Regions from separate parts of the Halomonas qaidamensis genome, predicted to be linked through region 2. Evidence: predicted binding sites of a transcription regulator. Region 2 holds the regulator's gene; the other holds the start of a gene.
The links. The regulator sigma-54, encoded in region 2, starts transcription at its own class of promoters, with help from an activator protein. The targets are predictions, from matches to a motif close to TGGCACNNNNNTTGCTNT.
Positions count from the first base shown of each region.

Region 1: a site for sigma-54 is predicted at 1,654-1,671, ahead of speB (agmatinase). Genes of this name have one in related genera too.

Region 1 is NZ_CP080627.1:3,502,064-3,505,484, reverse strand. Features, by position in the region: gene K1Y77_RS15785 (ABC transporter ATP-binding protein) at 1-4, opposite strand, end outside; gene K1Y77_RS15780 (sigma-54 interaction domain-containing protein) at 103-1,521, opposite strand; gene speB (agmatinase) at 1,731-2,681, shown strand; gene K1Y77_RS15770 (YjiH family protein) at 2,815-3,421, shown strand, end outside.
Region 2 is NZ_CP080627.1:2,203,265-2,206,685, forward strand. Features, by position in the region: gene lptA (lipopolysaccharide transport periplasmic protein LptA) at 1-113, shown strand, start outside; gene lptB (LPS export ABC transporter ATP-binding protein) at 193-918, shown strand; gene K1Y77_RS10255 (RNA polymerase factor sigma-54) at 1,024-2,439, shown strand; gene hpf (ribosome hibernation-promoting factor, HPF/YfiA family) at 2,538-2,846, shown strand; gene ptsN (PTS IIA-like nitrogen regulatory protein PtsN) at 2,851-3,321, shown strand; gene rapZ (RNase adapter RapZ) at 3,396-3,421, shown strand, end outside.

The sequences.
Region 1 (3,421 bases), 1.3 Mb from region 2:
TCATAAACCCCTTCACTCGCAATCAGTAACGACGTTTAAGAGTGCGAGGAAGGTGTTGCGGTTGTATGACGCTTATATGGCGGGGATGTGTCAACCCAAGCGTTAGGCGGTGATTTTAATGCCATAACGCTGCAGCCTGCGCACCACGCTGGATTGGCTAATCCCCAGCCGCTCAGCGATGGCATACGTGCTGGGGAGCGTTTTGCTCAATGCCTCCAGTGTGTCGCGCTCCAGCCTGGCGAGGTACTGCTTTAGGGTTTCATCCGGCGCTAAGGGTGCTGCCGATGAGGATGCTGGGATATTCGGCAGATGAGCTTGAGGCTGCTCCTTATAGGGATGGAGATTAGGTGCTTCAATTTGATCGGTAGGGCTGGATAGCCAAGCTCTCTCTAGCCAGTTTTCAAGCTCGCGAACGTTGCCTGGCCAGTCGCTTCCCATCAACGTTGACCACACTTGATTACCCAGAATTTTTTGCCGCCCGTAGCGTTGGTTAAGGCGTTCCAAGCAGGCTTCCACGAGATCGGGGATATCTTCTCGGCGGTCGCGCAAAGGGGGAAGCGTGACCGGTATGACGTTGAGACGGTAGTAAAGGTCCAGACGAAATAGCCCCGCCTCTACTTGTTTAGCTAAATTCTGATTCGTGGCGACGACTAAGCGAAAGTCCACTTTGCGTGGCCTCGTATCACCTAGCCGGGTAAGGCTTCCGTCCTGGATGACTTTTAGCAGTTTGGTTTGCATTAATAAGGGAAGCTCACCAATTTCATCCAGAAACAGCGTGCCGCCTTCCGCTTGTTCTAGTAAGCCAGCTTTTCCTTGGCGAGCCGCGCCGCTGAATGCGCCTGGCTGATAGCCAAACATCTCAGACTCAAATAAATTTTCGGGAATGGCCGCACAGTTAACCTCAATAAAGGGGCTATTACTGCGCTGACTCCAGCGGTGCAGCTGTTTGGCAAACGCGGTTTTCCCCACGCCCGACTCTCCCAGCATCAATACATTGGCATCTGAAGGTGCAACTCGCTTGAGAAGCAAGGCGACTTCACGCATAACGTGGCTTCTCGCCTGCAGGTTATCCAGCGCATCGTCCAGCGCTTGCTCTTCTGCATCGGGGGCTGCTTGGCTGCGCTTTAAGTGTTCACTAAAGCGCTTCTGGAGTAGTGCGTATTCATCTTGCAGGAGCTGTAGATCAGTTAAGTCTCTGGAACGGCTAATAACACGCTCCAACTTTCCATTCACAAAGACAGGGTAGGCTTCAGCAATCACACGGCGACCGGTGCCCGTTACCTGCATTAGTTGCGCTGGCTGTTGGGTGCGCATCACTTCTAAGGTGATGGATGGCTTCAAGATGCCTTTTTGCTGAAGCTGATAAACGCTACTGCCTAGAAGCTCTTCCCGGGGCGCGCCATAAACGGCTTCAGCGCCGGGACTGATATCAAGTACTTGGCCCTCTCCGCTGACGATAAAGAAGTGATCGTTAGCGGTTTCCACAATGGTTTTTAGCACGCACTTATCGATTTCACTCACAACGTTGTCTCTCGAATAACCTTTAATGCATGTTTGCATCGATGATGCATAGATGACTTAAGTGTACGTGATTTTAATTCATTACTGCATCGATAATGCCTGAATGCCCTATTATTAGGGCGTTCAGGGACTTGGCATGGTCTGTGCAACGTAGTCGTTAACAGTACGCACGAAAGCGCTACAACATGAACAACGCCAAGGAGATCTGTATGTCTGACTTTAATCAGCCGCTCGGGGGCAATAGCATGCCGCGCTTTGGTGGCCCTGCCACCATGATGCGTTTACCCGCTCAGGAAAGCGCTGCTGGTTTAGATGCTGCGTTTATTGGTATTCCAATGGATATTGGTACGTCTAACCGTCCTGGTACGCGTCTTGGCCCCCGCCAGATTCGTGATGAATCTCGTATGCTTCGGCCCTATAACATGGCGACCCGCGCCGCGCCGTTTGAAAGTTTACAAGTGGCTGATATAGGCGACGTGCCCATCAACACGTTTCACCTGCCCAAAAGCGTCGACATCATCACCGCCTTTTATGATGACGTGCTTAAACACAACTGCATTCCGTTAACGCTGGGTGGCGAACACACCCTGACACTGCCCATTTTACGCGCCATTGCCAAAAAGCATGGGCCGGTGGGGCTGATCCATATTGATGCCCATGCCGATGTGAACGAGCACATGTTTGGTGAGCCGATTGCCCATGGCACGCCGTTTCGCCGCGCCCAGGAAGAAGGCCTGTTAGCCCACGGCAAAGTGGTGCAAATCGGCCTTCGTGGTACCGGTTACGCCGCTGAAGATTTTGATTGGTGCCGAAATCAGGGTTTCCGCGTTGTTCCCGCTGAAGAGTGCTGGTATCGCTCGCTGGCTCCCTTGATGGAAGAAGTGCGCGAGCAGATGGGCGATGTGCCTGTTTATATCAGCTTCGATATCGATGGTTTGGATCCTTCCGTTGCGCCAGGAACGGGAACGGTAGAGATGGGCGGGCTGACCTCAGCCCAAGGGCTGGAAATTGTGCGCGGTGCGGCAGGCTTGAACATCGTCGGCTGTGACTTAGTGGAAGTATCGCCTCCTTATGATCCCAGCGGTAATACCGCATTGATGGGCGCCACACTGCTATACGAAATGCTCTGCGTGCTGCCGGGCGTAAAGCACAGTGATTAACCAAGCAAGCTAACGCTAGTTACCAAAGCGTCGGTCTAACAAGGCGCTAATTATAAGAGCTTACAGGGAAGCACTGCTTCCCCTCGGACGCCACCAGCCCACCTCTAATAATCACTTCCAATAGGTGAAAGAAATGTCTTACTCCCAAGTAAAATTGGATGACGCCGATCCATCGGCTCCAATCCATCGCGCTCATTTGCTGAAGTTTCTAATTCCATCGTTGATTGGCGTCCTTTTGTTTTTGGTGCCTTTTCAAGTAGGAGGATCGATTAATATTGGTATGGGATTGATGGCCGATGGACTGCAGTCCCTGCTTGGCTCTGCACTACCCGCCATTGCCATGCTAGTACTATGTTTATCCGTAGTGATAACACTTTACGTAAAAGTGGCGAAGCCTAACTGGGCACAACGAGGTCACTTTCACGATATGTTCGACGTAGACACTATCTGGGTAGTGATGCGCATATTAGGTGCGATTTTTGTCGTCATGACGTTTTTCCAGGTCGGCCCCGAATTTGTAACGGCGCCGTTTACTGGCGGCGTAATGCTCAATGATTTGGCACCGGTGCTACTGACGTTCTTCTTCTTTGCGGCGATTCTCCTACCGTTTTTGGTCGAATTCGGCTTTATGGAGTTTATCGGCACCATGGTGCGTAAGCCGTTTCGGGTAATTTTTAATCTCCCGGGGCGCAGTGCTATCGATGCGACGGCTTCTTGGATGGGGTCAGGCACTGTGGGTG
Region 2 (3,421 bases):
TTCAGGGCGGCCGATTAGAGTATTTCATTGACCAAGGCGTGGTTCAGGCCCGCTCTGACGTGAGTGGCGGTGAGCCACAACGTATCCGAATGACGCTTCAGCCAGAACAATAGGGAGCGCCCAGTGGCGACAAATAGCGCAGAGCCAGCACCTCAGACCACATCATCAAAACCAACATTCGAAGAGGCGCCGATAAAAACACTCTATGCCCATCACTTAGCCAAAAGCTATAAACGCCGTCGCGTGGTTAAGGACATAAATTTAGAGATCTCTCAAGGCAGCGTCGTCGGTTTGCTTGGCCCTAACGGCGCAGGCAAAACAACATCGTTTTATATGATTGTCGGCCTAGTAAAGTCTGATGCAGGAAAAGTAGGCATTGATGGGCTTGATTTAACGCATGCTCCTATGCACGAGCGCGCCATGGCAGGGATTGGCTATCTGCCTCAAGAAGCCTCTATTTTTCGCAAACTATCCGTTGCCGATAACATCATGGCAATCTTGGAGACTCGTAAAGCACTTGATCACAGCGCCCGCGAACAACGTCTTGAGACGCTACTGGAAGATTTTCATATCACCCACATTCGCGACAATTTAGGTATGAGCCTTTCAGGTGGAGAGCGTAGACGTGTTGAGATTGCTCGCTCCCTCGCAACAGAACCTGCCTTTATTTTGCTTGACGAGCCGTTCGCTGGCGTCGATCCAATCTCAGTAGGCGACATTAAAGCAATTATCCGAGCACTTAAAAAACGTCATATAGGCGTATTGATTACTGACCACAATGTGCGAGAAACGCTGGATATTTGTGATATCGCCTATATTGTTGGCGACGGTCACATCATCGCTAGCGGCCCGCCACAAGAAATTCTCAACAACCAAAAGGTAAGAGATGTTTATTTAGGTGCTGATTTTCGCCTGTAAACAACCACCTGCCTGAAAAATTGTGTCTGTGGCATGCTTATTGCACTTGCACCAAACCATAACTCGCACTAGGGTGGAGCTTTCTGATAAACGAGTGGTTCTCAGATGGTCATGAAAGCTTCTCTTCAATTGCGTATCGGCACACAGCTGACCATGACACCCCAGCTGCAGCAGGCGATTGCCCTGCTGCAGCTATCAACATTGGACCTTCGTCAAGAAATTCAGCAAGCACTTGATGCCAACCCAATGCTTGAGCAGGAAGACGAATTCGGCGAACAGGCTGTTAGTGAACCCCAGGAAACGGAATGGTCCGACAGCATTCCTAACGAACTCTCCACTGATAGTGACTGGTCAGACACTTATCAGGATCTAGGCAACCATAGCAGCGGCGGCGAGGGGCCTGATTTTGAACGTCAAGCCGCTGGTCAAAGCTTACATGGCCACCTACTTTGGCAGCTCGCCATGACGGATTTCTCCTCTCGCGACCATGCCATCGCAGAAAGCCTTATAGATGCTCTGGATGCTAATGGCTATCTAACTCAGCCCCTCAATGACATCCGCGAGGGGCTTAAGGCCCAAGGTCATGAAGGGCTTAGCCAGCGTGAAGTTGAAACAACCTTACTGCGTCTTCAACAGTTTGAACCCACCGGCGTATTTGCTCGTGATCTGCGCGAATGTTTAATGTTGCAGCTCGCCTCACTACCGGAAGATACACCGCTGCTTATGCCTGCCAAGAGGCTAGTACGTCAATTTCTTGAAGCGCTCGGTAAGGATGATGTGCGTTTGTTAAAGCGACGTTTAAGCTTGGGTGATGATCAGCTAGATGATGTAATTCGTTTGATCCGCAGCCTTGACCCTCGCCCAGGCAGCGCCTTTGGAGACACCGATGACAGCTATGTAACGCCAGACCTAGTGGTTCGCCACGACAACGAAGGCTGGCACCTGGAACTAAACCCAGAAGCACTGCCACGACTGCGTATTCAGCCTGACTACGCAAGTCTTATCAAACGGGCTGACAAAAGCCAGGATAACCAGTTTTTAAAGGAGCACCTTCAGGAAGCGCGCTGGCTAATCAAGAGCCTCTCAAGCCGAAACGATACGCTACTGCGTGTTGGCCGAGAAATTATCGCTCGCCAGATAGGCTTTCTGGAACACGGCGAAGAAGCTATGAAGCCGTTAATTTTAGCGGATATCGCAGACGCTGTGGAAATGCATGAATCTACTATTTCCAGGGTCACCACCCAGAAATATATCCATACCCCGCGCGGCGTATTTGAACTCAAATACTTCTTTTCCAGCCAAGTGAGCGGGCAAGACGGAGGTGACAGCCACTCTAGCACCGCCATCCGTGCACGAATCAAAAAACTGGTGCAAGATGAACCGCCCGGCAAACCTCTCTCAGACAGCCGTCTTGTATCGCTTTTGGAAGAGGGAGGCATTAATGTAGCGAGGCGTACAGTGGCCAAATATCGCGAGTCGATGGGCATTCCTTCTTCCAGCGAACGTCGCCGCTTACGCTGATAAAACAGCGCTAAAGAGACAAAGTCTGTTTAAGGGCTTTGCAATAGCGCAAAAAGGGTTACAATCGAAGAACAGTCCGACGGATAAGGAGCACGTCAATGCAAGTAAATATCACTGGTCATCACGTAGAACTGACTGACGCCTTGCGTGACTATGTTAATGAAAAGCTGGAACGCGTTGAGCGCCATTACGACAATATTACTACCGTACAAGTGACCTTATCTGTTGAAAAGGAGCGCCAGCAAGCTGCCTGCACGCTGCATGCTGCCGGTGCAGACCTACACGCAGAAGCATTAGATAATGATATGTATGCAGCCATTGATGCGCTAGCAGACAAAATTGATCGTCAACTCGTTAAACATAAGGAAAAAGCACAAGCTCGCGCCCAAGGCGCAGGCGTGCGTTAATTCAATGACGTTGGAAACTATCCTCCCCCCAGAGCGCGTTCTCTATGACGTTCCTGGGGGCAGTAAAAAAAGGGTGCTGGAGTTTTTCAGCACCTTCATTGCACAAAACATCCCAAGTTTAGACAGCCAAGAAGTGTTTAGCCGTCTTATTGGACGCGAACGCCTAGGAAGCACAGGAATAGGCAACGGAGTTGCTATTCCTCATGCACGTAGCCCTCATTGCAGCTCGCCCATCGCTGGCTTTTTAAAGCTTGCTGAGCCGGTAGATTTTGATGCTATTGATGGTGATCCAGTCGATCTTGTATTCGTGCTATTGGTGCCTGAAGAGGCAGACGACACCCACTTAGCATTATTAGGTCAAGTGGCGTCTATTATGAATAACGTCGACACACGCCAACAACTGCGTAAATCCACAAGCCAGCGTGAGCTTTTAGAACTCATCACAGCGAAAATACGCGAGCAGCCTGTTACCTAGATGGCCCACCGCTAAGCACTACACGCTAAACTAACGTTTATCCCCATTTTTATTGGCATGCCAAGAGAAAATCTATGCAACTGGTGATCATTAGCGGCCG